Regions from separate parts of the Vibrio sp. Isolate22 genome, predicted to be linked through region 2. Evidence: riboswitches for the same ligand, from Rfam matches in the RefSeq annotation. Region 2 holds a riboswitch; the other holds the start of a gene.
What was found. Region 2 has a riboswitch for lysine ahead of lysC (lysine-sensitive aspartokinase 3). Riboswitches for the same ligand answer to the same signal wherever they lie in the genome.

Region 1: it holds a riboswitch for lysine, as region 2 does, so the genes downstream of both, L1D55_RS10645 (Na+/H+ antiporter NhaC family protein) here and lysC (lysine-sensitive aspartokinase 3) in region 2, are expected to answer to the same signal.

Annotation. Positions count from the first base shown of each region.
Region 1 covers NZ_JAKEUW010000015.1:19,573-36,093, reverse strand. Annotated here, with positions in the region: gene hisD (histidinol dehydrogenase) at 1-437, opposite strand, end outside; gene hisG (ATP phosphoribosyltransferase) at 437-1,333, opposite strand; His leader region at 1,387-1,523, opposite strand; gene L1D55_RS10645 (Na+/H+ antiporter NhaC family protein) at 1,714-3,306, opposite strand; lysine riboswitch at 3,419-3,596, opposite strand; gene L1D55_RS10640 (H-NS family nucleoid-associated regulatory protein) at 3,961-4,371, shown strand; gene L1D55_RS10635 (inosine/guanosine kinase) at 4,582-5,886, opposite strand; gene L1D55_RS10630 (hypothetical protein) at 5,989-6,258, opposite strand; gene mnmA (tRNA 2-thiouridine(34) synthase MnmA) at 6,462-7,598, shown strand; gene hflD (high frequency lysogenization protein HflD) at 7,642-8,259, shown strand; gene purB (adenylosuccinate lyase) at 8,403-9,773, shown strand; gene htpX (protease HtpX) at 10,022-10,885, opposite strand; gene L1D55_RS10605 (hypothetical protein) at 11,162-11,329, shown strand; gene bioD (dethiobiotin synthase) at 11,414-12,097, opposite strand; gene bioC (malonyl-ACP O-methyltransferase BioC) at 12,094-12,897, opposite strand; gene bioF (8-amino-7-oxononanoate synthase) at 12,901-14,073, opposite strand; gene bioB (biotin synthase BioB) at 14,060-15,112, opposite strand; gene bioA (adenosylmethionine--8-amino-7-oxononanoate transaminase) at 15,272-16,521, shown strand, end outside.
Region 2 covers NZ_JAKEUW010000014.1:1,301-17,821, reverse strand. Annotated here, with positions in the region: gene csrD (RNase E specificity factor CsrD) at 1-647, opposite strand, end outside; gene L1D55_RS10130 (single-stranded DNA-binding protein) at 809-1,360, opposite strand; gene L1D55_RS10125 (LuxR C-terminal-related transcriptional regulator) at 1,640-2,287, shown strand; gene galU (UTP--glucose-1-phosphate uridylyltransferase GalU) at 2,445-3,317, shown strand; gene uvrA (excinuclease ABC subunit UvrA) at 3,467-6,298, shown strand; gene L1D55_RS10110 (PglL family O-oligosaccharyltransferase) at 6,395-8,161, shown strand; gene L1D55_RS10105 (alanine--glyoxylate aminotransferase family protein) at 8,249-9,388, opposite strand; lysine riboswitch at 9,565-9,742, shown strand; gene lysC (lysine-sensitive aspartokinase 3) at 9,851-11,218, shown strand; gene metH (methionine synthase) at 11,330-15,007, opposite strand; gene L1D55_RS10090 (sodium:proton antiporter) at 15,176-16,450, shown strand.

The DNA of each region.
Region 1 (16,521 bases), on a different contig from region 2:
ACACCTAACATAAGAACCGTTGACGGAAGTGGCGCACTGCCACCCGGGATGTACAGACCAACTGTGTTAATCGCACGTGTCACTTGCTCACACACGACACCTGGTTGCGTCTCAACCTTAATTGGCTGAGGTTTCTGAGCTTCGTGGAACTTAGCAATATTGCTGTAAGCTTGTTCTAGTGCCCGCTTCATTTCTGGAGTTAGACGAGCGCTCGCTTCTTCAATTTCATCCGAGCTCACTCGAATTGATTTTGGAGTAACGCGGTCAAACTTCTCAGTCAGTTCTTTAAGCGCTGCATCGCCCTCGTTTCGTACTTTTGCAATAACATCAGAAACTGTCGCTGTGATGTTTGCACCTTCAGTAATAGCGGGACGCTCTAATACCGAGTCTTGCTGTGATTCACTTAAAGATTGCCAAACAACGGTTCTCATCGTCATTACCCCATCATTTTTTCGATTGGTAGTACTAGAATCGAGCTTGCGCCTAACTCTTTCAGCTGTTCCATCGTTTCCCAGAACAAGTTCTCTGTACTTACTAGGTGAACGGCAACTTTATCTTTGTCTGTTGAAAGTGGCAGTACTGTTGGATCTTCAGCGCCAGGCAGTAGTGCTTTGATTTGCTCAAGCTGAGACGTTGGCGCGTGTAGCATGATGTACTTCGACTCTTTCGCTTGTTGAACACCCTGCATACGAGTCAGTAGCTTTTCAATCAATGCTGTTTTGTCTGCGTCGAATTCACCAGTACGTTGAATCAAAGTCGCTTTAGACTGGAAAATCACTTCCGCTTCTTTTAGGCCGTTTGCTTCTAGCGTTGCACCGGTAGAAACCAAGTCCGCGATTGCATCAGCTAGACCAGCGCGAGGCGCTACTTCAACCGAGCCTGTTAGCATACAAGTGCTGAAATCAACACCCTGCTCGTCCATGTAGGCTTTGAGTAGTTGTGGGTAGGTTGTTGCAATACGCTTGCCCGCTAGATCTTGTGGGCCGTTGTACTGTTCGTCTTTATTGATAGCGATAGATAAACGGCAGCCACCGAAATCTAGACGACGTAGTGTTTGGAACTCTGCAGGCTCTTTAAGAGCAAGGCGATCTAGACGAACTTCTTCAAGCTCATTCTCACCGATAAAACCAAGGTCAACCACACCATCCATGATGAGACCTGGGATGTCGTCATCACGAACTAATAACAGGTCAATTGGCATATTTAGTGAATGAACGACTAGGCGCTCACCCATGATGTTAAATTTAACACCACATTTTTTTAGTAGGTCTTGGCACTCTTTACTTAGGCGACCTTTCTTTTGAATTGCGATTCTTAGGCGTTGTGTCTGCATTGCTGTATCCCTGTGCAAATATTTGAATTTGTTGATTATTTAAAAGCGCTAAAACTAAAAAACCCTCGGAAGACTCTGTCATCCCGAGGGTTTAAATCTAAATTCTTTTGACTTAACCTCCGGGAGTAACCTTGCTCCCGGGTATACGTAAATCTCCCCGAAAGACTAGATAGGGTGATGATGGTGATGAATGTTCATTACTAATTTACGCATACTTATCAGCTCTTAGGTTGTTTGCTGTCTTGTCTCCACACTAACCAAGGTAAGATCCTTTTTCAACCATTAATTCGAACTTTTTTCACGAAACTTAAAATTAAATTAACAGGCACAAAAAAGGGAGGCTAAAGCCTCCCTGATAGTTTACTGATTAACTTTCGTTTTTAGCTTTTGCATGTCGCTATTTTGCAGCGAGAAAAATAAGCCAGAGCGAAACACACAGCAACGAACGTTAGAGCTGCTGCGCTGAATGCGATACCGATAGAGGCTGTCATACCTAGGGTAATGAAGCCAATGCACGATACAAACGCTACTGCTAGCGCGTATGGAAGCTGTGTTGATACGTGGTCGATGTGGTTACAACGAGCACCTGTCGAAGACAAAATCGTTGTATCTGAAATCGGAGAACAGTGGTCACCAAATACCGCGCCCGCTAGAACCGCACTTAGCATAGGAAGAATCAGTGCGATATCCGATGCTGCCGCCATATCACCCGCGATAGGTAGCATGATGCCGAACGTACCCCATGAAGTACCGGTAGAGAAAGCCATGATGCCTGCAAGTAGGAACAGGATAACTGGTAGCCAGTGGTAATCAATGCTGCCTGTTACTAGAGAAGACAAGTACGTACCTGTTTTCATGTCACCGATTACAGAACCGATAGTCCAAGCGAACACAAGGATTAGGATAGCGCCAAACATAGAGCTTGCACCAATCCACATCGTTCTTGCGATGTCTGCCATAGATAGCTTCTGCTTAAATACCGTCGCTAAAGCAACAAGTAGGCCGATGATGCCACCGTAAACAAGAGACTTACCAACATCTGTATTTTCGAATGCACCAAGTAGGTTAAACGCTTGACCATCAGCCGCTAACGCTTGACCACCTGTGTAAAGCATCGCTGCAACCGTCGCTACGATCAATGAAACGATCGGCATGATTAGGTCAGAAACAGAACCATTCTCGCTCTCTTCGATATCTAGCTCTTCGTTTAAATCGTGAGCTTGTTGGCTGTCGTTGTCACCTTCAAAGCCACGACCTTGAGACGCTTCGATCTCATGATCGCGCATCTTACCAACATCTAGACCGAACCACGCCACTGCGAACACCATAAGAAGTGCAAATACCGCGTAGAAGTTCATTGGAATTAGACGAACGTAAGCGCCTAGAGCTGAATACTCAGTCACACCGTGTGTTACTAGGATGCCACCGATAATAGTAATAATGTAAGCACCCCAACTAGAAGCTGGCATGATCACACACATAGGAGCTGCAGTAGAATCAAGAATATAAGCTAGCTTAGCGCGAGATACGTAGAAACGGTCTGTTACAGGACGAGAGATTGCACCGACCGCCAAGCTGTTAAAGTAATCATCCACAAAGATGAATACGCCTAAGAAAGCTGCAAGCAGTTTAGAACCACGTTTGCTTTTAACGCGAGACTGAGCCCATTCAGCGAATGCGCGAGTACCACCAGACAGTGTTAATAGCGCCGTTGTCATTCCCAAGATAATTAGGAAAGCAATGATGCTCATGTTCCAAGTGTTGATACCGCCATCTTCAATGAAAACGCCAGATGCTTTAGTAAATACGTAGCTAGCGGCATTACCCACTGAGTAATCAGCAAGTAAGATAGCACCCATAACGATACCTACACCCAGAGAAACCAATACACGGCGGGTAACGATAGCAAGGCTCAAAGCCACAAGTGGCGGAAGCAAAGATAAAGGAGATGTTGCAAAATCTATTAAATTCATGATCTTCAAAAACCAGTTTTTTATTTGGCTAGAGATCTACTGCAGACAAACTTGATACGGATGACCAAGTTCATGTTGAACTAAGCGAAAGGGAAGTGAACACTTCACCCAACCCTACAGTAGCGCTCCATAGTTTAAAATTAAGACTATGGCAGTGTTGTACCTATTGAGCACAACCCCAGCAAATTGCTTAGATATACAATTTACTTCGGCAATTACACCTTTCATTCCCGTTCATTGGCATCACCCCAACGAAAACTACTTTTTATAATTGCACCTCTACGTGCGACAACATTATTAACCACTCAAACAATAGTTTAACAAATGATTAACCAAAGCATCGCATCAGGTAGCCGCAATTGTACCCATCAAGAGCAACAATGCAACATATCATTCCGAGAAAAGCGGCTTTTTATTTGTGAACTATTCAACTTAAGAATAGTCAACATAGTGTAACTACTCCACCAGTCACATATCAGCTTTTAAGATATTCTTAATATTTATTATAAATTCAATTGAGATGAGCATTGGCATTTTCAACTATTCATCTCACTTTTATATTTAAATATGTAATAGAAGAAATACTGTTTGTTTTATTCCCAAGCTCTGTTTATTATTAGGTAGATTATTTAGTTTACCTTGATGGAAAATATCATGTCTGAATTAACAAAAACTCTATTAAATATCCGTAGCCTTCGCGCATTCTCACGTGAATTAACTCTTGAGCAACTAGAAGAAGCGCTAGACAAGCTAACTATTGTTGTACAAGAGCGTCAAGAGTCTGAAGCTGAAGAACGTGCGGCTAAAGCAGCACAAGAAGCTAAACTTTCTGCTATTGCTGAGCAAATCGCAAAAGACGGAATTGATGTTGCTGATCTTATTGCTGCGCTTTCTGGCGAAGCAAAATCTAAAACAACAAAAGCGAAACGCGCTCCTCGCCCAGCTAAATACAAATACGTAGATGCGAACGGCGACGAGAAAACTTGGACAGGCCAAGGTCGTACACCTTCAGCTATCCAAGAACAACTAGATGCTGGTAAATCTCTAGAAGATTTCGCTATCTAAATGTTCAATTTGCATAGTGGGTGTCGCAATTACTGACTAAGCAATAGAATTAATATTTAAGTCGACTAAAGTATTATTTACGGCTTCAATATATTTAGAAACAAAAAGGCTCCTTTCGGAGCCTTTTTTATATTTTGTTACCCATAAATGTTCTTTATAAACATTGCTGCGCATTTGATAAACTTGTGCGCAGCGGATAAACAAAGTCTCTTATCTTTCCCAGTACGCTTCTTCTAGGCTATCTTCTCTTTCAGGAAGACCGCGAGATAAACGTGGAGAGTGCTGAACCAATACTTCATAGCTCGCACGGTTTGAATATTTACAAACTTGTGAGAAAGAAGAATACGTCAAGAATGAATGTTGGTGCTTACTTGAGTTTGGCACGTTTTCTTTGTGGTACTTATTCGCAGCCATATCATGTAATAAAGCAGATAAAGCCGCATCACCTGCACCATTGGTATTTTTGATCTTCTCAGGACCGCCCATATAAGGCGCAATATGTGAATAAACTTTAGTAGGGTTTTCACATAAATCTTTATGAGCAGGACGGCTAAATTCATAACGGTTAAATTCAGCAATTGAACCTGGGAGTAAAGGCAGTGATGTTTCACGTTTCGCTGCGTCTTCCGTGTAACCCGCCATAAATAGACCAACAGGACCAGCAGTACATAGTACTAGGTCTACCCAATCTAGCGCTTTGTCAGAAGCAGCGAGTGGATCGCTTTCACCAGTTAGGGCTTCGGCTTCGTCTTCATTCATTGCAACAACCGTTACGTGTTGCTCTAAGAAATCTTTCCAGAATTCAGGATCGTCTTGAATAACGAATTTCGTACCCAGAGTTAAAACAACAGGCACATCGTATTTCTTCGCGTATTCGATCGCTTTCATTGTTGCTTCAGGCATCGGGTCACCCGGCTTACAACGAACTAAATAAGCCGTTAATACTAAAGCAGAAGCACTTTTGAAAATCTTTTCAGGAATACTTTCTGGTTTTAGTTGGTTCATTTGCCCTTCGCTAATTGCGAAAGTACGCTCACCATCTTCAGTAATTAATGCAAAGCAGCGACCGATTGCGCCATCTACCCCTTGTAAATGGTTCAAGTCCATTCTGCTTGATGTATTACATAAATAGCGGTAACCATAGCTACCAATTTTAATATCCTGGCTCATTACGCCGAGTAGCGTTGAACGGTCATCCGCTAGTACTGAGTAATTGTGTAATGTATTACCGATAGTGCCACCAGCATATTCATTGGTAATTAGACACTGTTCTTTTAGTTCTTGATATAAAGACTCAGCCGCTTCATCAACGATAACCAGTGAGTGTCCCTTACTTAAACCGTACTTCTCAATAAGTTCAGAACTCACTTTTGCTTCAATATCCACCAAAGTTTGGTCAATACCGATAATATGAGTGCGTGACATTCTTTTACTGCTTTGAGCTTGGCTCACTAATGGGTCACGTGCGTGAACCGGAAAATAGTGCTTTGATTTACGTTGTCCAGGGAATTTCATAGGGCTAGTCTAAGTCAAGGGGAAATAGGTGGCGGATTCTACCGCGCTATATTTAACGCGGCAATCATTCAAACTATAGCAAACGTTTGCTGAGCTATTTTTTTATTCACCTTCCATAAAGCTTAAATCAGGCAGCATCTCTAAATGCTCGGCATAACGCTTTTGATTAAACTCTGCGCCATTCTTCATTACGTCAAATACTTCAACCGCAAGTGCACACGCCATTGCTGCAATTGCGTCTTCACGTGGTGTGCCTGTCATCATAAGGCGCATTAACGTCTCTTTTACTTTAATTGGCTGACCGTCTTCTAGCTGATTTTCAATAATTTCAATCAACTGCTCTTCTTGCATAAATTCATTTTGTTCAGACATTTTTTTATCTCAAGTCTTGGATTTCGAGCGACTATGCCACATATACTTCTGACATCCTAGCGACTCACCTCGCTCTCATGCGATTACTAACAAAGTCAGCGCACTATTTGTGCAAATGAAACTGTGATTCCGGTCTCGGATCTGTCACGGCGTTTCTCTTTCTGTTAGAATCTGCGACCAAGTAATAGTAACGGTGTTTAGACATGTCAGATATCAGCTCTGGAAACAGCGAAAAGAAAGTAATTGTCGGTATGTCCGGCGGTGTAGATTCGTCAGTATCGGCGTATCTTCTTCAGCAACAAGGCTATCAGGTAGAAGGCCTTTTCATGAAAAACTGGGAAGAAGACGATAACGAAGAATACTGCACGGCAGCTGAAGATCTTGCTGATGCTCAGGCGGTATGTGACAAACTAGGTATCCACCTTCACACTATCAACTTTGCTGCAGAATACTGGGACAACGTATTCGAATACTTCCTTGCGGAATACAAAGCAGGTCGTACTCCTAACCCAGATATTCTTTGTAACAAAGAAATAAAATTCAAAGCATTCTTAGAGTTTGCCGATGAAGTACTAGACGCAGACTACATTGCGATGGGTCACTACGTTCGTCGTACTTTCCCAACTCAAGAAGAGTTAGATGCTGGCGTAAAACCAGAGATGCTACGTGGTCTAGACAGCAACAAAGACCAAAGCTACTTCCTTTACACGCTAAGCTCAGACCAAGTTGCGCGCAGCCTATTCCCTGTTGGTGAATTAGAGAAACCAGAAGTGCGACGCATTGCTGAAGAGCAAGACTTAATCACAGCGAAGAAGAAAGATTCTACAGGTATCTGCTTTATCGGTGAGCGTAAGTTCACAGAGTTCCTTGGCAAATACCTACCAGCACAACCAGGTGACATCGAAACACCAGAAGGTAAAGTGATTGGTAAACACAACGGCTTGATGTACCACACGTTAGGTCAACGTAAAGGCCTTCACATTGGCGGCACCAAAGGTGGTGGCGGCAATGAAGAACCATGGTTTGTTGGTGAAAAAGACCTTAAGCGTAATGTTCTGATTGCCGTACAAGGTAAAGATCACCCTCTTCTTAAATCAGAAGGTTTGATCGCTTCTCAGCTTCATTGGGTAAATCGCACACCAATTACTGAAGTTATGACATGCACGGTAAAAACACGTTACCGTCAAACCGATATTCCTTGTACAATCATCCCAATTGATGACGAGAACATTAAGGTTATTTTTGACGAGCCACAGATCGCAGTGACCCCAGGTCAATCTGCAGTATTCTACCAAGACGACGTGTGTCTTGGCGGTGGTATCATCGAAAAACGCATCTAACTGATCGAACGACAAACGATAGAAGACAACTAGGAGTTACTACGTGGCTAATACACTTTATGACCGTACTATTGCTTTCGCCGGAATTTGCCAAGCTGTGGCTTTGGTTCAACAAGTAGCGAAAGACGGCCATTGTGATAAAGATGCCTTCGAAGCTTCACTCAGTGCTATTTTGAATACTAGCCCAGCAAACACTGTTGGTGTTTTTGGACGTGAAGCTAACCTAAAATTAGGTCTTGAGTGCCTAGTAAAAGGTATCGATAGTACTCCTGCTGGTAGCGATATCACTCGTTACATCATTAGCTTAATGGCGCTTGAACGTAAGCTATCATCTCGCAACGACTCTATGTCTCAGCTTGGTGACCGCATTCAAACTGCAGAGCGCCAGAGTGAACATTTCGACTTGTTTGACGAGCAGATGATCAGCAACCTAGCGAGCATCTACCTTGATGTTGTGAGCCCAATCGGCCCTCGCATTCAGGTTTCTGGCACGCCAGCGGTACTTCAACAAACCTCGACCCAACATAAGGTTCGTGCCCTACTACTCTCAGGGATTCGAAGTGCTGTTCTATGGCGTCAGGTGGGCGGCAAACGTCGTCACCTTATCTTCGGTCGCAAGAAGATGATCGAGCAGGCTCAAATCCTATTAGCTCGAATGTAACTTATTAGCTCGCGCCTCGTCGCGAGCTTGTTTTTTGTATCAACACAACTCTCACGCAAACGTTTGCGCAATATGCGTGACAATTGAGATTGTTACTGGTATAAACCTCTCAAAATTTAGAAAACTCAATTCAGGAGAACACCATGGAACTGTCAGCATTGACTGCTGTTTCACCAGTAGACGGCCGTTACGGAAGTAAGACTATTGCATTACGCAGCATCTTTAGTGAGTTTGGTCTACTAAAGTACCGCTCTATCGTTGAAATTCGTTGGTTACAAAAGCTTGCAGCTACTGATGCAATCAAAGAAGTACCAGCGTTCAGTGCAGAAGCTAACCAGTTTCTTGATGAACTAGCCACTAACTTCAGCGAAGAAGATGCTCTACGTATCAAAGAGATCGAGCGCACAACAAACCACGACGTAAAAGCGGTTGAGTACTTCTTGAAAGAGAAAGTAGCTGGCGTTCCTGAGCTTCACGCTGTAAACGAATTCATTCACTTTGCATGTACTTCTGAAGACATCAACAACACGTCTCACGCGCTTATGCTTAAAGAAGCTCGTGACGAAGTTGTTCTTCCAGAAATCCGCAACGTAATCGACGCAATCAAAGCACTTGCGAACGAATACCGCGACATTCCTCTTCTTTCTCGTACACATGGTCAGCCTGCTTCTCCTTCTACTATGGGTAAAGAGATGGCTAACGTTGCGTACCGTATGGAACGTCAATACAAGCAAATCGAAAACGTTGAGATCCTAGCGAAAATCAACGGCGCTGTTGGTAACTACAACGCACACCTTTCTGCATACCCAGAAGTAGATTGGCACCAGTTCTCTGAAGAGTTCATCACTGAATCTCTTGGTGTAACTTGGAACCCGTACACAACTCAAATCGAACCTCACGATTACATCGCTGAGCTATTCGACGCGATTGCTCGTTTCAACACTATCCTTCTAGACTTCGACCGTGACGTTTGGGGCTACATTGCTCTTGGCCACTTCAAGCAGAAGACGATTGCTGGTGAAATCGGCTCATCTACAATGCCGCACAAAGTTAACCCAATTGACTTCGAAAACTCAGAAGGCAACCTTGGTCTAGCTAACGCTGTATTCGGCCACCTAGCGCAAAAACTTCCAGTTTCTCGCTGGCAACGTGACCTAACTGACTCTACGGTTCTTCGTAACCTAGGTGTTGGTGTTGGCTACGCTATCATTGCATACACTTCAACTCTGAAAGGTATTAGCAAGCTAGAAGTTAACCGCGAAGCACTACTTGCTGAACTAGACAAGAACTGGGAAGTTCTAGCTGAACCAGTACAAACAGTAATGCGTCGTTACGGCATCGAGAAGCCATACGAGAAGCTTAAAGAGCTAACTCGTGGTAAGCGTGTAGATGGCGAAGGCATGCGTGCATTCATCGACGGTCTAGAGATTCCTGAAGACGAGAAGGTTCGTCTAAAAGAGATGACTCCAGCGAACTACATCGGTCAAGCTGTCGAGCTAACTGACAAGCTGTAATTCGAGCTTCGAATTAGATAATACGAGAAGGCTTCCCATGTGGAAGCCTTTTTATTGCGCGCGATAACGTGTGCAAGCAACACAAGAGTTATCAGACAAGAACCCAAAAACCAGTCCTAACCTCATTTTGATAGAGCTAAACTCTCACAATAACGAAAACCACATCCCTTCAATCTCCAATCTTAACAGCTGAGATCAAAAAAGGCCTCCCGAAGGAAGCCTTTAATATTCTCTAATTATGTTAGAGATTACATGTTACGTAGAGACGCAATACGCTTATCTAGCGGTGGGTGGCTCATTAGAAGCTCTGTTAGAGAACGCTTACCGTTGATACCAAATGCCATCATAGAACCTTCTAGTTGTGGCTCGTGGCTCACCTTAAGACGCTCTAGAGCAGCAATCATCTTCTCTTTACCTACCAAGTGAGCAGCACCTGCATCGGCATGGAACTCACGATGGCGGCTGTACCACATGGTGATGAAGCTCGCTAGGAAACCGAATACTAATTCCAGCACCATAGACACACCGAAGTACACCATCATGTTGCTACCACCCTCTTCCTCGTTATCATTCGATGCCACAATATTGGCAATGAAACGAGATAGGAAAATAACGAACGTGTTCACAACACCTTGCATCAGCGTCATTGTCACCATGTCACCATTTGCGATGTGACTAACTTCGTGAGCCAGTACCGCTTCAGCTTCATCACGCGTCATGTTGTGTAGCAAACCAGTTGATACCGCGACCAGTGAATCGTCACGCTTAGCGCCTGTCGCAAATGCGTTGATGTCTGGCGAGTCATAGATCGCCACTGTCGGCATCCCAATACCAACCTGTTGAGATTGACGGCTTACCGTTTCCATCAACCAATGTTCTGTTTCGTTACGCGGGCTTTCAATAACCATACCGCCAACAGAACGAAGTGCCATTTTCTTTGACATCATTAGTGAGATGAATGAGCCGCCGAAACCGAATACCGCAGCCATCACCAGTAAGCCTGAGAGGCTACCTGGTTGCATACCTGTGACTGCGTATACAATATTAAGAACAACACTTAGAACCAATACAACCGCAAGGTTGGTTGCAAGGAACAACATTACTCGCTTCATTACTTATCTCCGCATGAAAGCTGTTTTTATCAAACTTATTGTTATAGACAAGGCAGGCAGCAATTGATTCCAACCTTGACGACTTATACTTACTTATACATATAGTCTTAGATTAAGAAAACAAGGTTAAGCATTAAATTGAAACATTTGATTACGGGAGTAGCGCAATTCGCACTCGTCCATTAGACCTAAGTCGTATGGTCTACCTCTAGCGATCCGTTTAGAGTGTCAGTCAATTAATGTATTGGCTAGTTCATGTAACAAAAGGAAAGGATCATGGTTGAAGGTACTAACACTCAAATGGCTATCGATTTACTGTGCTGTCACCTAGGGATTACTGAAGAAGAAGCGAAAAAACAGATCGGTATTCTTACGCCAGAAGCAGCTCAAAAAAACATCACAGAGACACAGCAAGCACTAATGGGGCTGACAAAAGATCACTAATCCCAAGCTTAACTCTACACAGGCTTAACATAGCAAAAGGGCTGCAATCGCAGCCCTTTTCTTATTCTGTGCCCTAGTCACTAATTACAGTGCAAGCAATGGCTGAACATCGATGTACTTACCAATGTTCTTAGACTTAGCTTTTGGTACGTAAGGGATCTCACCCAGTTTTGGCGCACCTAGCTTGTCTTCAAGCATCGCAATAATATCCGCGTAATGCTCAGTACCTGGATTAATGCGGTTAGCTACCCAACCAACTAGGTTTAAGCCGTCAGCACGAATCGCTTCTGCAGTTAATAGAGCGTGGCTCAAGCAGCCTAGCTTAATACCTACCGTCAGAACCACTGGAAGCTGTTCTTTTTTAACCCAGCTAGACAAATACTCATCGTCTGAAACAGGTACTCGCCACCCACCAGCGCCTTCCACCAAAACGATGTCAGAGTTCTGCTTATGTTCAGCTAGCTTAGCCGATAGCACTTCTTCTTCAATCACCACACCGTCATGCTTAGCTGCAATGTGAGGTGATGAAGGTAGTAGCAATGCGTACGGGTTAACATCTTCATAAGCGATCTCTTGTGTCGCTGCTTCTTGAAGATGTAGCGCGTCGCTATTACGTAACCCTTCAGGGTACTTTTCACACCCTGCAGCAACTGGTTTATAACCAATTGTTGATAAATCTTGTGCGGCCAAAGCTTGAAGAATCGCTTTTGAAACCATAGTTTTTCCCACTTCGGTATCCGTACCTGCAATGAATACTGCATCAATCATAATTGAATAACCCCTAAACAAACTTGATATGTTGCTGGTAAGAAACCTTGATGGTTTTTAAACTCTCGATATTCCCGTTCAACAAGCTGCAACATGCGACGACTTGTCAAACCTTGTGAGCGACCACTTACGTGATTAGCGCCAATGCCTTTAAGGTCTCGCATCAGTTCAAACGCAGTGTCGTACCAAACGGTGATGGTGGGCAAGTCTAGTTGATGAGCCGTACAGCTAGATTGCGCTAACGCAATTTTTACCTGATTGATTGTAATAAAATGGTTAACGTGTTGATGTGAGTCAATTTTTGACCATGACTTTTCTAGCTCAAACAGTGATCCATCAAGCAAAGTTGAGAAGATTACTTGTCCATTAGCCGCCGTAACACGCTTCATCTCCTTCAACGGCGATGACAAATCATCACACCATTGCAACGCCAAGCTCGAGAAAACAATATCAAAGCTTCCATTGGCAAACGGCAATTGTTCGGCATCAGCTTGTTGATATAAAGAGACGGCAGAACCACAGCGCTGCTTAGCCTTCTTTAGCATTCCAAGAGAGAGATCGGCACAAATCACTTCAGCACCGCGACTCAACAACTGTTCTGAAAAATAGCCGGTTCCGCAACCGAGGTCGAGTACCTTAAGACCAGAAAGATCGCTTGGTAGCTTATCCAGTAAACGGTGGCCCACATCACGCTGAAACTCAGCATGTTTGTCATAGGTAGTTGCCGCTTTACCAAACGCTTCGGCAATCGCACTTTTATCTTGGCCTAGGTATTCATGCACTACTGCTTCCTGTGACATTTGCTAAACCTCTTCCTTTAATGCACAGCTCAATTCGATAGCTTGAAGCAACGAACGGCTTAATTGGTTAACCTGCTTTTGACTGTGATTGGCGGTTAATGTAATTCGCAAACGAGCCGTCCCAGCCGGAACGGTCGGCGGTCTTATCGCCGTCACCCATATCTGATTGCGCTTTAACTCTTCTGCTATCGATAATGCCGCCTGCGCTTCGCCTATCACAAATGGCTTAATAGGGGGCTTGGTATCAACAAAGCCTTGTATAGCTTTCATCTGCTCCGCATAGATCCCCCCGAGCTCAATCAGTTTTTCTCTGCGCCACTCTTGGGTTTGAATCATCTGACACGCATGGGACAAAGCGAAAGCCTGTGAAGGCGGCATTGCCGTCGAATAAACATGATGACGTGCAAACTGGGTTAAGTAATCACCCACTTCTGATGAACATAGAATTGCGGCACCGGAAAGACCAAAGGCTTTACCAAAGGTCACCACCAAAATATCAGGTGAGACTTGTGCAGCATTGCAGCTCCCAGCCCCTCTTTCGCCTAATACACCGATGCCATGAGCATCATCAACCGCCAACCAACCGTCGTATTCATTGGTAAGGCTAGCGATATCTTCGAGAGGCGCTTGGTCACCATCCATGCTGAAAACGCCCTCCGTCACGACTAACGATTGTGGAGAACGACTTAGCAACGACTCGAGATGCTGCACATCGTTGTGCTTAAAGCGTTTCATTGAGGCAGGAGAAAGCACACCCGCTTCCATCAGAGAAGCGTGATTAAGCTTGTCTTGTAGCAAGACATCATCTTTCTCGAGCAGAGAGAACAACAAAGCTTGATTGGCGCTGAATCCAGAACTGAAAAGAATGGCGCGGTCGAATCCAAGCCACTCACACAACTGAGCTTCTAGGTTTCGATGAGCTGAGCTAAACCCGGTGACTAATGGCGACGCTGCACTGCCAGCACCATACTGAGACAACCCGTTTTGCCATGCCTCGACCAACTCAGGATCGTTCGCCAGTCCCAAATAGTCATTGCTCGAAAAGTTTATGAAGTGTGAACCTTCACTACTAAGCAATGGACCATTACTGTTTTCAAGCACCTTGAGTTGACGTGTTAACCCTTGTTCACGGCGATGAACAAGGGCTTCTTTAATGCGTGATTTAAACCGTGGCATCGTAGAACATGTCATCTTTCGTAGGGCGAGCCGCAACGCGCTCCACCACTTGATCTAACAGTTCATTTTCTTGAATTTCATCAGGCTTTTGAGCCACTTCTTGGCTGTTAATACCCAACTTCTTGAACAGCTGCATATCTGTATCTTCATCTGGGTTTGGCGTCGTCAGTAGCTTACAGCCGTAGAAGATAGAGTTTGCACCTGCCATGAAACACATCGCTTGCATCTGTTCGTTCATATTCTCACGTCCTGCAGACAAACGAACCGCAGACTTAGGCATCATGATACGAGCGATCGCGATCAATTTAATAAAGTCGAAAGACTCAACATCATCGACGTTTTCCATCGGTGTGCCTTTCACTTTAACAAGCATGTTGATTGGCACACTCTCTGGGTGTACCGGAAGGTTCGCTAGCTCTACCAGAAGACCTGCACGGTCATTAGTGCTTTCACCCATACCAATAATACCGCCTGAACAGATCTTCATACCGGCATCACGAACGTGAGATAGCGTGTCTAGACGATCTTGATAGGTACGAGTGGTGATAATGCTGCCATAAAACTCTGGAGAGGTATCAAGGTTATGGTTGTAGTAATCCAACCCTGCATCGGCTAACTCACCTGCTTGCTCTGGCGTTAGCATGCCAAGTGTCATACAGGTTTCTAGCCCCATACCTTTCACACCTTTTATCATATCGGTGAGGTGTGGCATATCGCGCGCTTTCGGGTTCTTCCATGCTGCGCCCATACAAAAACGTGTTGAGCCCGCATTCTTAGCTTTTTGTGCGGCATCCAATACGCGCTCAACTTCCATCAAGCGCTCTTTATCAACGTCAGTTCGATAGTGAGCGCTTTGAGGGCAGTATTTACAATCTTCAGGACAAGCACCTGTTTTAATCGATAACAGAGTACTCACCTGCACGTGGTTGTGCTCTTGGTACTGTCTGTGAACCAGTTGTGCTTCAAACATTAAATCCATAAATGGTTTTTCAAGCAGTGCCTTTACTTCAGCGACTGTCCAGTCATGACGAACTTCCACGTGTCGATCCTTTTTTATTATTTGATGTAGCATCTCCATCAATAGAGATTGCATTTATGCTTGGCTAGTCTACCGACAAGCTTTAGACTGTCAACACATTGATAATAACAAAAGTTTACATCTGGTTATTTTGCAATCACAACAAGAACGGAAATCGTTATGGATCTCGCCTTTGATCGCCAGCATATCTGGCATCCCTACACATCAACGTTAACACCTCTGACCTGCTATCCTGTTACCAATGCAGACGGCGTTTACCTAGAACTAGAAGGCGGAAATCGAATTATTGATGGAATGTCCTCTTGGTGGTCAACGATCCACGGATACAATCATCCGGTCTTAAATGAAGCCGCGCACAGCCAAATCGATAAGGTTTCACACGTGATGTTTGGTGGCATCACCCACCAGCCCGCTATCGATTTATGTAAGAAGCTTCTTAAGCTAGCACCAGACAATCTTGAACACGTATTTTTGGCTGATTCGGGCTCAGTTGCGGTAGAAGTGAGCCTAAAAATGGCACTTCAGTTTTGGCATGCGAAAGGACAGCCTCGCTCTAAATTCTTAACGCTGAGAGATGGTTATCATGGTGACACGTTCGCTGCGATGTCAGTGACAGACCCCGATAACTCAATGCACAGTCTCTATAAGGGCTTTTTACCTGAGCATATTTTCGCTGGCTCACCAAAGACCGGCTTTTGGGATGAGTGGAACCCAAGTGACATTGATAGCTTTCGTGAAAAGCTATCCGCACACCATGAAGAAGTCGCTGCCGTGATCTTAGAGCCGATTGTTCAAGGCGCTGGCGGTATGCGTATTTACCACCCTGAGTTCTTAAAACAAGTTCGCTTGCTTTGTGACGAGTTTAACGTGCTGTTAATTTTGGATGAGATTGCGACCGGCTTTGGCCGCACAGGTAAATTGTTTGCCTGCGAGCATGCAGATATTCAACCGGATATTTTGTGTGTCGGCAAAGCGCTGACTGGTGGTTACATGACGCTCTCAGCAACACTAGCAAGCAAAGAAGTCGCGGACACCGTATGTGGAGGTGAAGCAGGTTGCTTCATGCATGGCCCGACTTTTATGGGTAACCCGTTAGCTTGTGCCGTTGGGGCCGCGAGTTTATCCCTAATAGAGCAAGGCCACTGGCAAAATCAAACTCTACAAATTGAACAACTCTTCTCAGAGTTACTGCCACCGTTGCTCAAACATGAACTGGTTAAAGACGTTCGTTGGTTAGGCGCTATTGGCGTCGTAGAAACCCACTCGCCAGTCGAAATGGAAACTATACAGGCTCACTTTGTCGAGCAAGGTGTTTGGATTCGTCCATTCGGAAGATTAATTTATATGATGCCTCCGTTTATTAGCGAACCACAACATATCGAAAAATTGGTCGCTGCTATCGACACTGC
Region 2 (16,521 bases):
TCTTGCCGAGCGTCTTTTAACTCTTCAATAAGAACATCGAGAGCTTCACTCGCAGTATAAGGCCACTCTCGCTCATCACCTTTTGCATGAGCTTCAACCTGACCAGCAAGAATCATCCTGCCACGCTCTTCTAGCATTTCAGAGCCCATCAATTGCTCTTTTAGCCATCGAACGCCACGAGCTAAACAGAAAATGATCAAAGCAACCGCTAAAGTGATTGACCACATCGCCTCTAATGAATAGCTGTATCCAATGTAAGGAGGCAGAGCCTTAAACTCGATTCGGTAACCGGTATTTCGCTCTAATACAAAGCTTTTTTCATAAAGGCGGCTAGGATCAATCTGTGGAGAAGTATCTTTGAAGCGATAAACAATGCCGGTCTTATTAGAGAGTTTCATCTCAACAATGTTGCTTGCTTGCAGCATCTTAGGCATCCAACGTTGCATTGAATATGCAGCATCAGGATCTTCCATTTCCTTATCTACAACGTCGACAATACCCACCAAATAATGGTCTAAATATTCTTGCCCGATACGCTTAAATGAGAGGGTGCCACCGATAAAAAGAATGAACATCGCACTGATCACTATCACGGTGACAAATGCGACCAATCGGGTGCTCAATTTTAGTGTGGGGGTATATCTCATGAATAACGAAATCCTTTTCAACTCACATTATACCGTATTGCTACTTATACTATAAATTGACGTTGTAAATAAAGCGTTAAGAATTCTAGGTAACAAAAAGCCGCGATAATCGCGGCTCTTTCCAAATTAATACTGTCTTTATAATATATTAAAAACAGGGCTTAAAATGGGATGTCATCATCAAAATCCATCGGTGGCTCATTATATTGAGGTTGAGCCTGCTGAGGAGCTTGTTGTTGAGGCGCTTTTTGCGGTTGTGCTGGGGCGCTGTATTGTTGCTGTTGTGGTTGCTGAGGCTGACCCCAACCGCCTTGCTGTTGCTGGCCACCCATGCCGCCTTGAGCTGGTGCGCCACCTTGAGCACGACCGCCTAGCATTTGCATAACGCCGTTAAAGCCTTGAACCACAACTTCCGTTGTGTAGCGATCTTGACCGCTTTGATCTTGCCATTTACGAGTTTGAAGTTGACCTTCAATGTAAACTTGAGAACCTTTACGTAGGTACTCACCAGCAACCTCAGCTAGCTTGCCAAACAGAGCAACACGGTGCCATTCTGTTTTTTCACGCTGTTCGCCAGTTGCTTTATCACGCCATGACTCTGACGTTGCAATGGTAATGTTCGCTACTGCGCCGCCATTTGGCATGTAACGAATTTCTGGGTCATTACCTAGGTTACCCACTAATATAACTTTGTTAACTCCACGGCTAGCCATGATTTGCTCCGTCTAAATTCATAGTCTCAGAAAATTTTTAGCGCACAAGAATAGCATGCTTTTCTGCTGTGATAAATCGCATTCCTATTCTCTCCTCACGACAAAGAATAAAAACGTAACAAATCATGATATTCAGAGCGATGTTGCTTTTTTCTCCACTTACAAACCACTCATTTACTTTGAGAATTGATATTCAACGCAAGTCACAACGATGGTGCTAGAGAAGCCAAAGCCTGCATGACAACGTGAATTCCCATTCTATTTACACAGGACATTTCAATGAGAAAGTCTCGATATGCTCGCACTTTACACTTTATGTGCATCGACCCAAGTGATACTTACTTACACGTAAAAGAGATAGAAAAACACCTATCTATTATCTTATATAAGATGACGCCAGACGACCTAATGTTAGTCGATAGAAAGCAGAGTAATCGCATTCTTCTTGTCGACTATAAAGAAGTACCAAAGCTATTAGCTATCTGCCCCAACCTGACTGTAATGTGGAAGAATCATGAGATCATTTTGTTTAATGTCCCACAGCAACTGCCGACCTCAGAGCTTTTAACTTACGGTGTGTTAAAAGGACTGTTTTATAACACCGATAAAAAAGACAAAATTGCTCATGGTTTACAAGAGGTAATCGATGGCGATAACTGGCTGCCAAGAAAGGTCACCAATCAACTGCTGTTTTACTATCGTAATATGGTCAATACCAACACAACGCCTACCAATGTTGATCTTACTATTCGCGAGATCCAGGTCATTCGTTGCCTCCAATCAGGTTCATCGAACACACAAATAGCCGATGATCTTTTTATCAGCGAGTTCACGGTGAAGTCTCACCTCTATCAAATATTCCGCAAGTTGGCGGTAAAAAATAGAGTCCAAGCGATCGCGTGGGCCAACCAGAACTTGCTTGCATAATTGATCCACTTCTTAAAGTGACGATAATTTTGAGGGAAGCTCTGGTTAGTCATACGGATTGTTGCTGAATTTTCGACATAATTTGTGCTAGAGTTGCCCTCAGAAATATCAACCACCCAGGTTGAATCGATAATTATTATAGATAAAGGGTCTTACGATGATCAAAAAGTGCCTTTTCCCGGCAGCAGGCTACGGTACACGCTTCTTACCAGCAACCAAATCAATGCCGAAAGAAATGATGCCAGTAGTAAACAAACCACTGATTGAATACGGCGTTGAAGAAGCAATCGAAGCCGGTATGGACGGAATGTGTATCGTAACGGGTCGTGGTAAGCACTCAATCATGGATCACTTCGATAAGAACTACGAACTTGAACATCAGATCAGTGGCACAAATAAAGAAGACCTACTGATTAATATCCGTGAAACGATTGAAGCTGCAAACTTCACTTATATCCGTCAACGCGAAATGAAAGGCCTAGGTCACGCTATTTTGACTGGTCGCGAACTTGTAGGTGACGAACCATTTGCAGTGGTACTTGCGGATGACCTATGTGTAAATGAACAACAAGGCGTGTTGGCACAAATGGTTGCGCTATACAAACAGTTCCGCTGTTCTATCGTTGCTGTTCAAGAAGTACCGGAAGAAGAGACGCATAAGTACGGTGTTATCTCTGGCGAGATGATCAAAGACGATTTGTTCCGTGTTGATGACATGGTAGAAAAGCCAGAGCAAGGCACAGCACCAAGCAACCTAGCGATCATTGGCCGTTACATCCTGACTCCAGATATCTTCGAACTGATCGAGCAAACGGAACCAGGTAAAGGTGGTGAGATCCAAATCACCGATGCACTGCTTAAACAAGCAAAAGCAGGTTGTGTATTGGCATACAAATTTAAAGGTCAGCGTTTTGACTGCGGTAGCGTAGAAGGCTACATCGAAGCAACAAACTACTGCTTTGAAAACCTATACAAGAAAGACCAGCAGCAAGTTGAGTTAGGCAAACACTCAACACAGAAAGAAGCATAACTGCTGACAGGTAAATAACAATTCACACAATGTAATGGGCGGCTCTTGGAGTCGCCCTTTTTAATTACTGTTTTTTTATCCAGTAAAACTTTGCACAAATCTCACTCTATGTAATACTTTAGCCACTAAAAATTACATGGTCTGTTGAGATGGATAAAATAGAAATTAGAGGTGCTCGTACGCATAACCTCAAAGACGTAAACCTTACCATCCCTCGTGATAAGCTGATTGTTATCACAGGTCTTTCTGGTTCAGGTAAGTCATCACTTGCGTTTGATACCCTCTACGCAGAAGGGCAACGCCGTTATGTTGAGTCTCTGTCTGCCTACGCTCGCCAATTTCTATCCCTTATGGAAAAGCCTGATGTCGACCACATCGAAGGCTTATCTCCCGCCATCTCGATAGAACAGAAATCTACGTCTCACAACCCTCGTTCAACGGTTGGTACCATCACTGAAGTCTATGATTACCTGAGGCTTCTTTACGCACGAGTCGGCGAACCTCGCTGTCCAGAACACAACATACCGCTCGCCGCGCAAACCATCAGCCAAATGGTGGACAAGGTACTTGAGCTACCTGTTGGTTCAAAGATGATGCTATTAGCACCAATCGTTAAAGAGCGTAAAGGTGAGCACGTAAAAACACTGGAAAACTTAGCGGCTCAGGGCTTTATTCGAGCACGTATTGATGGTGAAACCTGTGATTTATCCGATCCACCAGCACTTGAACTGCACAAGAAACACACGATAGAAGTAGTGGTTGACCGATTTAAGGTACGCCCTGATCTTCAACAACGCTTAGCCGAATCTTTCGAGACCACATTAGAGCTCTCCGGTGGTATTGCTGTTGTCGGTTGGATGGATGAAACAGACCAAGAAGAGATCGTATTCTCTGCTAACTTCGCTTGTCCAAAGTGTGGTTATAGCATGCAAGAGCTTGAACCTCGCCTATTCTCATTCAACAACCCAGCTGGTGCGTGTGGTACATGTGATGGCCTTGGAGTTCAGCAGTACTTTGATCCAAGCCGAGTGATCTTAGATGAGAATCTAAGTATTGCAGATGGAGCCATTAAGGGCTGGGATCAAAAGAACTACTACTATTTCCAGATGCTAACATCGCTCTCGGAACACTATGGTTTCGATCTGTTTGCACCATTTAATTCTCTCCCAAAGAAGACTCAAGAGATTATTCTTAAAGGTTCAGGTCGTACTGAAGTTGAATTCAAATACATCAATGATCGTGGTGATATTCGAGTCAAACGTCACCCATTTGAAGGCATTTTGAATACGCTAGAGCGCCGTTACCGTGATACGGAATCAAACGCAGTCCGTGAGGACCTTGCTAAATACATCTCAATGAAATCATGCTCTAGCTGTGATGGTACACGCTTGAGATTAGAAGCTCGTAATGTCTTCATTGGCGATACAACACTGCCTGAAATCGTTGAACTGAGCATTGCTGATGCACTACAGTTTTTCCAAGAGTTAAAGCTAGACGGTCAGCGCGGACAAATCGCCGATAAGGTGATGAAAGAGATCAATGATCGCCTGCACTTCTTGGTTAATGTCGGTTTGAACTACCTCAACCTGTCACGCAGTGCTGAAACCCTATCTGGTGGTGAAGCGCAACGAATTCGTCTCGCAAGTCAGATAGGTGCAGGCTTAGTGGGAGTTATGTATGTCTTGGATGAACCATCGATTGGCCTCCACCAGCGTGACAATGAACGCCTACTGCAAACCTTGGTTCACCTGAGAGATTTAGGCAACACAGTGCTTGTCGTTGAGCATGATGAAGACGCAATTCGCTGTGCGGACCATGTGATCGATATCGGCCCAGGCGCTGGTGTTCACGGTGGTCACGTAGTCGCTGAAGGCACTATGCAAGATATCATCGACAATCCAAACTCATTGACTGGTCAGTACTTAAGTGGCGTAAAAGAGATTGAAGTACCAAAACAACGAACGCCGATCGACAAAAAGAAAGTCGTCGAGATCATTGGTGCTACCGGTAATAACCTGAAAAATGTCACAGCAACTATCCCTGTTGGCCTATTCAGTTGTATTACAGGTGTATCGGGGTCAGGTAAGTCGACACTGATTAATGACACCTTCTTTAAAATTGCTCACACCCAACTCAACGGTGCAACGACAGCAGTACCTGCACCACATGAAAAAATCAAAGGCTTAGAGCATTTCGACAAGGTCATCGATATTGACCAAAGCCCTATCGGTCGAACGCCAAGATCAAATCCTGCAACCTATACAGGGATCTTTACACCTATTCGTGAATTATTTGCGGGGACACAGGAGTCACGTTCGCGCGGTTACAAACCGGGACGCTTCAGCTTTAACGTGCGTGGCGGGCGCTGTGAAGCGTGTCAGGGCGACGGTGTTATCAAGGTAGAAATGCACTTCTTACCGGACGTTTATGTGCCGTGTGATGTATGTAAGGGCAAGCGCTACAACCGTGAAACACTAGAAGTTCGCTACAAGGGTAAAACCATCGACGAAGTACTGGAAATGACCGTAGAAGACGCACGTGAGTTCTTTAATCCGGTTCCAGTGATCGCTCGCAAACTGCAAACTCTCATGGATGTCGGCCTTTCTTATATTCGTTTGGGCCAAGCCGCAACTACCCTATCTGGTGGTGAGGCTCAACGTGTTAAATTAGCGCGCGAGCTGTCTAAACGAGATACAGGAAAGACGTTATACATTCTGGATGAGCCAACAACAGGCCTTCACTTCCACGATATCCAACAGCTATTAACCGTATTGCATCGCCTACGTGATCACGGTAATACCGTTGTGGTAATTGAACACAACTTGGATGTCGTTAAAACTGCAGACTGGATACTCGATCTCGGCCCTGAGGGTGGTCAAGGTGGTGGTGAAATTGTTGCAGAAGGCACACCAGAAGATGTGGCACTAGTCGAAGGTTCACATACCGCACGCTTCCTTAAGCCTATGTTAAATTTGAACTAGGTGTAAAATAGCGTCCTGCGGGCGGACAGAAAAATGTTAAAGTAACGGAGCTTGTTTCAAAAGGAACAAGCTCCGTTTTTATAAGGTTAGGGATTTATGGCAACAATACACACTAGCGGAACCCAGCTAGAGCATCAGGTCACTCAGCTACCTCTCAACAAAGCATTCCTTGCTTCACTAGCTGTTGTGTTCTTACTCGCCATGCACTTTTTCATGCCTAACCCAGGTGGTTCAGGCCTTGCCCTATCCTTTAACCCGACCACTTGGCTGGCTCTAAGCTTCACTTTAGCCATTGGCTTTTATCAACTGGCGACCAATCGAGTACTCAAGTATTCCAAGTTAACCATAGGTTTGCTGATAAGCTGCGTGATACTCACATTGCCTATTCTATACAGCAATGCTTCGCCGCAAGGAGCTTCTGGTCGATTACTTGGGTTATGGGCTGGCTTTACCTTATTCGTGGTTCTTCAACAATTCAAATTCAGTAATAAACATAAACAGCGCATGCTGTGGTTCATCGTACTTGCTGTCGTCATACAGGCACTGTTTGGCTATGTGCAATATTTTTTGCTGGAGCCTGGTAACCTATTTGGTTACAACACTGAAGCTAATCGCCCGTATGGAATCTTCCAACAGCCTAACGTGATGGCCAGCTTTTTAGCGACGGGTTTTGTACTCTCTGCTTACCTATTAGCGAGACAGCCAGCCAAGTACAACCATAAGATTAGCGAATCATTTTTACTCTACCTAACACCAACGTTAACGGTACCACTGCTGATCATCATCGCATCACGCACAGGTTGGTTAGCTGCACTCATTGGCTTCATATGTATTCTGCCTTACCTCTACAAGTTCTCGACCAAGAAACGATTCTACGGATGGTGTGCATCCGTTGCTGTCGGTATCGTAGTTGCATTTTCAGTAATCAGCCTTAGCACTACAGATAGTATAGCGAGTAAAAAAGCGAACCTAGAGAGCCCTCGAGCTTACACCTTCCCGCAAACATTAGACATGTTGGTAGAGAAACCATTTACTGGTTACGGCTACGGAAAATTTGAATCAGAGTACACCCTGTATACCGCTCGTCAGCATCAACTCAATTCAAACTATCATCCGGGGCTTCCAGCAATGGATCACCCCCACAATGAGTTTCTATTCTGGGGAGTTGAGGGCGGTATTGTACCAATCATAGGAATATTGATTGCCGCAGTATTAGTTTTGTCGCGGATCTCAAGCTCAGCCAAAGGAACACGCTTGGCTTTACTGGCACTATTCATACCAATACTTCTACACTCTCAGTTAGAGTACCCGTTCTATCACTCGGCAATACACTGGATAACCTTTATCATATTGATTTATTGGGTAGACCAGCGTGCTTCACGTCATTATCAGCAGCCGTTCAGCATCATCAGCAAAACACTATTTAGAGTGACTAGCTTAGTGTTACCAATTCTAGTGAGTGTTTACATGTTGAGTGCACTGCATACCAACTATGTACTGACCAAATTTGAGCTATCTAAACCTAAAAACCCAGATATTCTCAAACAAGTCACCAACCCTGTAGTTTGGAAAGATCGCTACGATTGGGACATATACAGCACCTACCTGAACATTGGTCTTTATAAAGGTGATCCTAGCCTTATTCAGCCATATGTTGATTGGTCATTAGAGATCATAAAGAGTAAACCAAGACCAGCGTTCTACAGCAACCTGATCCTTGCTTACCAAGGTTTAGGGGAAGAGAGCAAAGCGCAACAAATCCGTAGTGAAGCAAAGTTTTTATTCCCAAACAGAGACTTTTCACAGGTTCAATACAAGAAAATATCTCAAGCTGAAAACAACGTCTCGTCGGCAGAGCAGTAGCCAATTTTAACCCGTAGTATTACCTTTAAAGCAAACAAAAAAGCGCACGATCCTCGTGCGCTTTTCTTTGAAACTATTCTAATTCGGTTATTTAAGTACGTCTTGCAGCGCTTTAAGACACAACGCCACATTCTCTTTACGAGCACCGTAGCCCATCAAGCCAATACGCCATGCCTTACCAGCCAAAGAGCCAAGGCCAGCACCAATCTCAAGGTTATACTCTTCTAAAAGCTGTGATCTGACTTTCGCTTCATCAATTCCTTCAGGGAAGTAAAGAGCATTAAGCTGTGGTAAACGGCTCTCTTCATCAACAACGAACTTCAGCCCTAATGCTTCTACACCTTCTTTTAATTCTTGATGCATGGCGTGATGACGAGACCAAGCATTATCTAAGCCTTCATTTTTCAGTAGCACGAGAGACTCATGCAGCGCGTAAAGACTATTGACTGGTGCAGTGTGGTGATAACTACGCTTACCTTCACCGCTCCAGTAACCTAATACTAGGCTCTGATCCAAGAACCAGCTTTGTACCGGTGACTGACGTGCTTTCATTTTATCAACAGCACGCTGAGAGAAAGTTACGGGTGATAAACCAGGAACACAAGACAAGCATTTCTGACTACCAGAATAAACCGCATCGAGCTGCCATTCGTCCACTAACAGTGGCACACCACCCAGTGAGGTTACAGCATCAACAATCGTCAATGCATCGAACTGGCGAGCCACCGCAGAGATAGCTTGAGCATCCGATAATGCACCAGTAGAGGTCTCAGCATGTACAAAAGCAACCGCGACTGCGTCTGGGTTTTCTGATAATGCTTGCTGTACCTTTTCGACAGATACAGGCTTACCCCATTCGTCGTCAACAAGAATTGCTTCGCCACCGCAGCGCACTACATTTTCTCGCATACGTTCACCAAACACGCCATTTCGACAAACGATGACCTTTTCACCGGGCTCAATCAAGTTAACAAAACAAGTTTCCATACCAGCACTGCCTGGTGCTGATACAGCAATCGTAAACTCATTTTCTGTCTGAAAGGCATACTTAAGAAGCTGTTTAACCTCATCCATCATCGTAATAAAAAGTGGATCGAGGTGACCAATGGTTGGTCGACTTAATGCTTGAAGCACTTGAGGTGAGATATCTGAAGGTCCAGGCCCCATTAACGTTCGATGTGGTGGATAAAAGCTATCGATAGTAGAAGTATTTGTGAAGTTAGACATGTAAATCCCTTACGTTAATGGTGTCGATATTCCACCCTAAAGCAAATCGAACATGTCAGCAATTAGCCTTAGGTCTTGAGGTCAAACCACTGTCACATAATTGTTAAAATTATTTTTAAGTTATCTCAAGTTACCAATTGACATTGTGAGCACAAACACGTTCAATGAAATGGCTATCTAGCAGAAGAGGAGCACTGCCCAGGCAGGTGTTTTGTGGAACCGCATTTCCGATACAAAGCACTTATGGGGAGCAGTGCCGAGATAATAAAAGGATGCAGGACCTTTATTATCGGTTGAGCGGGCTGAATCCCGGCAACTGTCACCATATCTATATGGTGAAGAGCTTCTGAGGTTACTATTCATATAATTCCTCTCTTTTTGCTCTAAAACTCTCTTCGAAAAACATTGGACGTTGGATTACCCAACCGTAATTTTATTTTAGGAAGTCGTGGGAGATATATCGTGAGTGCATCTAATGTAGCTGGTTCTTTTAATGTCGCTAAGTTTGGTGGTACAAGTGTTGCCAACTTTGAAGCAATGAGCCGTTGTGCTGCCATTATTGAAAACAACTCAAATACCAAGTTAGTCGTAAGTTCTGCGTGTTCAGGTGTAACCAATTTACTTGTCGAACTGGCAAACGGTGTTCAAGACAAAACTCGCCGTCAGGAAGTAATGACCCAGTTGACGGACATCCACAATGCAATTCTTGACCAACTTGCTGACCCTATCAGCATCGAAAAAGAAGTTCACTCCATTCTTGATGAAATTGCGAGCGCAGCTGAGGCTGCATCATTTCAAATAAGCACTAAGCTAACCGATCACTTAGTTGCGTGTGGTGAGTTGATGTCGACACACCTTCTTGCTCAAATCCTTCGCGAACGCGGTACACCGGCGGTTCGCTTCGATATAAGAGAAGTGATGCGCACCAATGATGACTTCGGAAAAGCAGAACCTCAGCTTGAAGAGATTTCAGTGCTAGCGAAAGAGAAGCTGATTCCACTGTGCCAACAACAAGTTGTAGTCACACAAGGCTTTATTGGTGCAGATAATGACGGTAATACAACAACCTTAGGTCGTGGTGGTAGTGATTACTCAGCAGCGCTTATTGCAGAGTCAGTACAAGCGATTGGCTTAGAAATTTGGACAGACGTTCCAGGTATCTACACCACCGACCCTCGCATCGCACCGAAAGCTTCTCCAATCCCAGAAATCAGCTTCAGTGAAGCATCTGAGATGGCAAACTTTGGAGCGAAGATCCTTCACCCATCGACGCTAGTGCCGGCATTACGTCACCAAATTCCGGTGTTTGTCAGCTCTTCAAAAGCACCAGAACTAGGTGGAACTTGGATCCGTCAACAGGTGGAAAGCTCTCCACTGTTCAGAGCCCTGGCCCTTCGCTGCAACCAAACCATGGTTACACTACGTAGCGCTAATATGTTCCATGCTTACGGTTTCCTTGCAAAAGTATTTGAGATCCTTGCTAAACATAAGATCTCCGTCGATCTTATCACTACCTCGGAGATCAGTGTTTCACTCACCCTAGATCAAACTGATACATCTGGTGGTGCTCCTGAATTACCAGAAGCAGCACGTCTTGAGCTAGAAGAACTGTGTTCAGTCAATGTAGAACATGACCTATGTTTGGTGGCATTGATTGGTAATAACATGAGTGAAAGTAAAGGCTACGCTAAGCAAGTATTCAGCACCCTTGAAGATTTCAACCTGCGCATGATTTGTTACGGAGCAAGCCCTCATAACTTATGCTTCCTGCTCAATGAGTCAGTCTCTAAACAGGCGATTCAAAAGCTGCATCAAGAGCTATTCGAATAAAGCGATAGTGAATTAATAAGAGTTCAACGTTCAAAGCACAGATACAAAAAGGGTTGCAATTAAGCAACCCTTTTCCTTTCGAATTTAACGACTAACTCGCTGATTTAATAACTAGTTAATATTTGGACCTAGCCATCTCTCAGCTTCCAACATATCCCAACCTTTACGGTCAGCATAGCTGTCTACTTGATCTTGTTGAATCTGAGCAATCGCAAAGTATCGAGAATCTGGGTGAGAGAAGTACATCCCAGAAACTGAAGCACCTGGCCACATCGCGTAGCTAGACGTCAGTGACATATCAATGGTCTTCTCAACATCCATCAACTCCCACAACGTGCCCTTCTCTGTATGCTCAGGACAAGCAGGATAACCAGGAGCAGGACGAATACCTTGGTATTTCTCTCGAATAAGATCATCGTTAGATAAGTCTTCATCTGGAGCGTAACCCCAAATGTCCTTTCGTACCTCTTGGTGTAGGTATTCAGCAAACGCTTCCGCTAGTCGGTCAGCCACAGCCTGAATCATGATGGCATTATAGTCATCACCATTGGCCTTATATTCATCCGCTAGCTCACGCTCACCAATACCACCTGTCACAGCAAAACCACCAATCCAGTCTGCTTTGCCGCTTTCTTTTGGAGCGATGTAATCTGACAAACAGTAGTTAAAGCCTTTAGGCTTCTCAGTCTGCTGGCGAAGATTATGCAGAACTTTTAGAACTTCAGTACGAGACTCGTCGGTATACACCTCAATGTCATCACCAACACTGTTGGCTGGGAACATCGCGCACATACCACGGGCTTCAAGTAACTTCTCTTTCTCTACACGATCCAGTAACTCGTTCGCATCTTTGAATAAACGTTTTGCCTCTTCGCCCACCTCTTCGTGGTCAAGAATAGCTGGGTACTTACCGACTAATGACCATGTCATGAAGAATGGTGTCCAGTCGATATAGTTACGCAGTGTTGCCACATCAAAATCATTGAATACATGCACACCCGGTTTAGCTGGTGCTGGCGGAGTATATGCGTCCCAATCAATCGCCACTTTATTTGCGCGAGCTTGCTCTAGTGTCACTGGCTTAGTACGAGGCTTCTTACGATTATGCTGATCACGAACGCGCTCATAGTCTAAGTCCAACTTCTCAACGAAGGCAGGTTTTAGCTCCTCAGAAAGCAGTGACGTACATACGCCTACCGCACGAGAAGCGTTATTGACGTAGACCACTGGCTCTGAGTAATTCTGTTCAATTTTAACAGCAGTATGCGCCTTTGATGTCGTTGCACCACCAATCAATAATGGTAGCTTAAAGCCTTGTCGTTCCATCTCTTTGGCAACATGCACCATTTCATCAAGAGATGGAGTAATTAGACCCGACAGGCCAATAATATCGACGTTTTCTTCTTTCGCGACTTTGAGAATCTTTTCACATGAAACCATCACACCTAAGTCAATGATGTCATAGTTATTACACTGAAGAACAACGCCAACAATGTTCTTACCAATATCATGAACATCACCCTTAACTGTCGCAAGAAGGATCTTACCGTTACTCGCGCCGACTTCTTTGGATGCATTAATGAACGGCTCCAAGTGGGCAACGGCTTGCTTCATTACACGGGCTGATTTAACAACTTGAGGAAGGAACATCTTACCTGCACCAAACAAGTCACCAACCACGTTCATACCGTCCATTAACGGACCTTCAATTACCTCAATTGGACGATCTGAATTGACACGTGCTTCTTCAGTATCTTCAACGATAAAGTCAGTAATACCTTTGACCAAAGAGTGCTCTAAACGCTTCTCTACAGGCCAAGTACGCCACTCAAGTGCTGATTTATCTTCAACTTTACCAACAGCTCGCTCTAGATACTCGGTTGCCATATCCAGCAAGCGTTCCGTAGAGTCTTCACGACGGTTTAGTACGACATCTTCAACAGCATCACGCAGATCTTCTGGTACATTATCGTAAATTTCCAACTGACCAGCGTTTACGATGCCCATATCCATACCATTTTTAAAACAGTGATATAGGAATACAGCGTGGATTGCCTCACGAACGTAGTTGTTACCTCGGAATGAGAATGACACGTTCGATACACCACCAGAGATCATCGCATGAGGCAGGTCGCGCTTGATATCGCCTACTGCATCGATGAAATCAACTGCATAGTTATTGTGCTCTTCAATACCCGTCGCAACCGCGAAGATGTTCGGGTCAAAAATAATGTCTTCTGGTGGGAAGCCAACCTCATCAACAAGAATGTTGTAAGCATTAGTACAGATTTCGACTTTACGTTCACGTGTATCAGCCTGACCGACTTCATCAAATGCCATCACGATGACAGCTGCACCATAGCGGCGAACCAACTTAGCTTGCTCGACGAACTTCTCTTTACCCTCTTTTAGAGAGATGGAGTTAACGATACCTTTACCCTGAATACATTTCAGGCCAGCTTCAATAACCTCCCACTTTGATGAATCGACCATCACTGGGACTTTTGAAATTTCTGGCTCAGAGGCACATAGATTAAGGAATTTGACCATGCACGCTTCAGCGTCTAGCATCCCTTCATCCATGTTGATATCGATGATCTGGGCGCCGTTTTCAACTTGCTCACGAGCAACACTCAATGCCTCATCGTAAAGCTCTTCTTTGATCAAGCGTTTGAAGCGTGCAGAACCGGTCACGTTCGTTCGCTCACCCACGTTTACAAACAGAGACTCTTTAGCAATGGTCAGAGGTTCTAAACCGGATAAACGACACGACACAGGTAAGTCCGGCAATTGGCGAGGAGTTACACCTTCAACCACTTCTGCCATTTGGCGAATATGTTCTGGCGTGGTACCACAACAGCCACCAATCAGGTTCAAGAAGCCACTTTCAGCCCACTCTTTAACATGTTCAGCCATGTCTTCAGGTGAAAGGTCATACTCGCCAAATGCGTTAGGTAAACCAGCGTTAGGGTGAGCAGAAACATAACTCTCTGAGATACGAGACATCTCGCCAACATACTCACGCAGCTCATCAGGGCCTAATGCACAGTTCAAACCAAACGAGATAGGTTTAACATGACGAAGGGCGTTATAGAAAGCTTCCGTCGTCTGCCCTGAAAGCGTACGACCTGATGCATCAGTAATGGTGCCGGAGATCATGACCGGTAAAGTGATGCCTACTTCTTCGAAAACAGATTCCACTGCAAAAGCACACGCTTTAGCATTGAGTGTATCGAAGATGGTTTCGATAAGAATAAGGTCTGAGCCACCTTTGATCAGCGCACGAGTCGATTCAGAGTAAGCCTCGACGAGTTCGTCAAAGCTCACATTACGATAGCCTGGATCATTAACATCTGGAGAGATTGAACAAGTTCGGTTGGTTGGACCTAATACGCCTGCAACAAAACGAGGCTTCTCAGGAGTCTTTGCAGTCCATTCGTCAGCGGCTTCACGTGCTAACTTGGCTGCTGCAAAGTTAATTTCTTCACTAAGGCTTTCCATGTCGTAGTCGGCCATAGCAATGGTTGTAGCGTTGAAAGTATTGGTTTCAAGGATATCAGCCCCAGCTTCCAAATATTGCGAATGAATATCTTTGATAAGCTTAGGTTGTGTAAGCACCAAAAGGTCATTGTTACCCTTTAAGTCACTATGCCAATCCGCAAAGCGTTCACCACGATAGTCTTGCTCTTCCAATTTATAATCCTGAATCATGGTACCCATACCACCATCAATCAGTAAAATTCGTTGCTTTAACAGAGCGTCAATCTTTTGCCTTACATTACTTCCCACGGTACAACCTCATTCCTTTAATTATGCTTCCATCCTATCACACATTAAAAAGGAGTCTAGACGTCTAAATGAGGAAATTGATTACCGAGTCCTGACAAAAAGTGTTTGCTATTTGAGCATGAGACAACGAAAATTCATATTCATACTTTGTTACATGTTGGTACCCCAATGTCGGTCTATTACACCTTATGCTTCTTGTCTGCTGCAGCCATGCTTATTGCTTTTGTTAATAGCAAAATTGGTAAAATGCAAACAACCATCGCCATCACAGCAGGCTCAATGATGCTGTCTCTTTTAATTATCATTGCGGGCCAAAACAACTGGTTTCAGTTGGCCGACATTGCTTCTGAAACGGTTGCCAGTATCAATTTTGAAGACTTCCTACTTAAAGGGATATTAGGCTTCTTACTATTCGCAGGCGGTTTAGGGATAAAGCTACCAAACCTAAAAGACCAAAAGTGGGAAATCACAGTACTTGCACTTGGTGCGACTCTATTCTCGACCTTCTTTATTGGTTTTGTTCTTTATGGTTTCTGTCAGTTCATCGGCATTCAATTCGATCTCATTTACTGCTTACTGTTCGGTTCTCTTATCTCTCCTACCGACCCAATCGCTGTTTTAGCCATTGTAAAGAAACTCGATGCACCGAAACGAATCTCAACTCAGATTGAAGGTGAATCGCTATTTAACGATGGTTTTGGCTTGGTAATCTTCGTAACTCTATTCACCATAGCTTTTGGTACAGAGGCACCAACAGTAGGCAGTGTGACCATGCTATTTGTCCAAGAGGCAATTGGCGGTATCGTTTATGGTTTTGCATTAGGTCTTATATTCCACTACCTAATCAGTAACACTGATGACCACTCAATGGAATTGCTACTAACTATTGGTGTCCCTACTGCGGGTTATGCTTTTGCTGAAGTTCTCCACGTATCAGGTCCATTGGCTATGGTGGTGTCAGGTATCATGATTGGTAACTGGACTCGCTTCATCGGCTTCTCAAAAGAGAGTGAAGACCACTTAGACCACTTCTGGGAACTGATAGATGAATTCTTAAATGGCGTATTGTTCTTATTGATTGGTATGTCGATGCTGCTGTTCAAGTTCCACCAAGAAGACTGGATCTTAATGGCATTCGCCGGTCCTCTCGTATTGAGTGCACGCTATCTAAGTGTTTTCTTGTCATACATTGGATTTAAGCGCTTTAGAACTTACAACCCATGGTCAATTAAGATTCTAACTTGGGGTGGCTTACGTGGCGGCTTAGCGCTAGCAATGGCTCTTTCAATCCCTTCAGGTATCTGGGTAATTGAAGATAAGGCGATAGATGTTAAAGAAATTATCCTTGTCATGACCTATGCCGTTGTAGTGTTCTCAATCCTGGTTCAAGGCTCAACGATTACTCCGATGATAGAGAAAGCCAAACAAGCTGAAAAGAGTTAGATTAACAATCATATGATAAACAGAGGCCGCTTGTATAAGCGGCCTTTTTTGTACCCGATCTCTGCCAACGT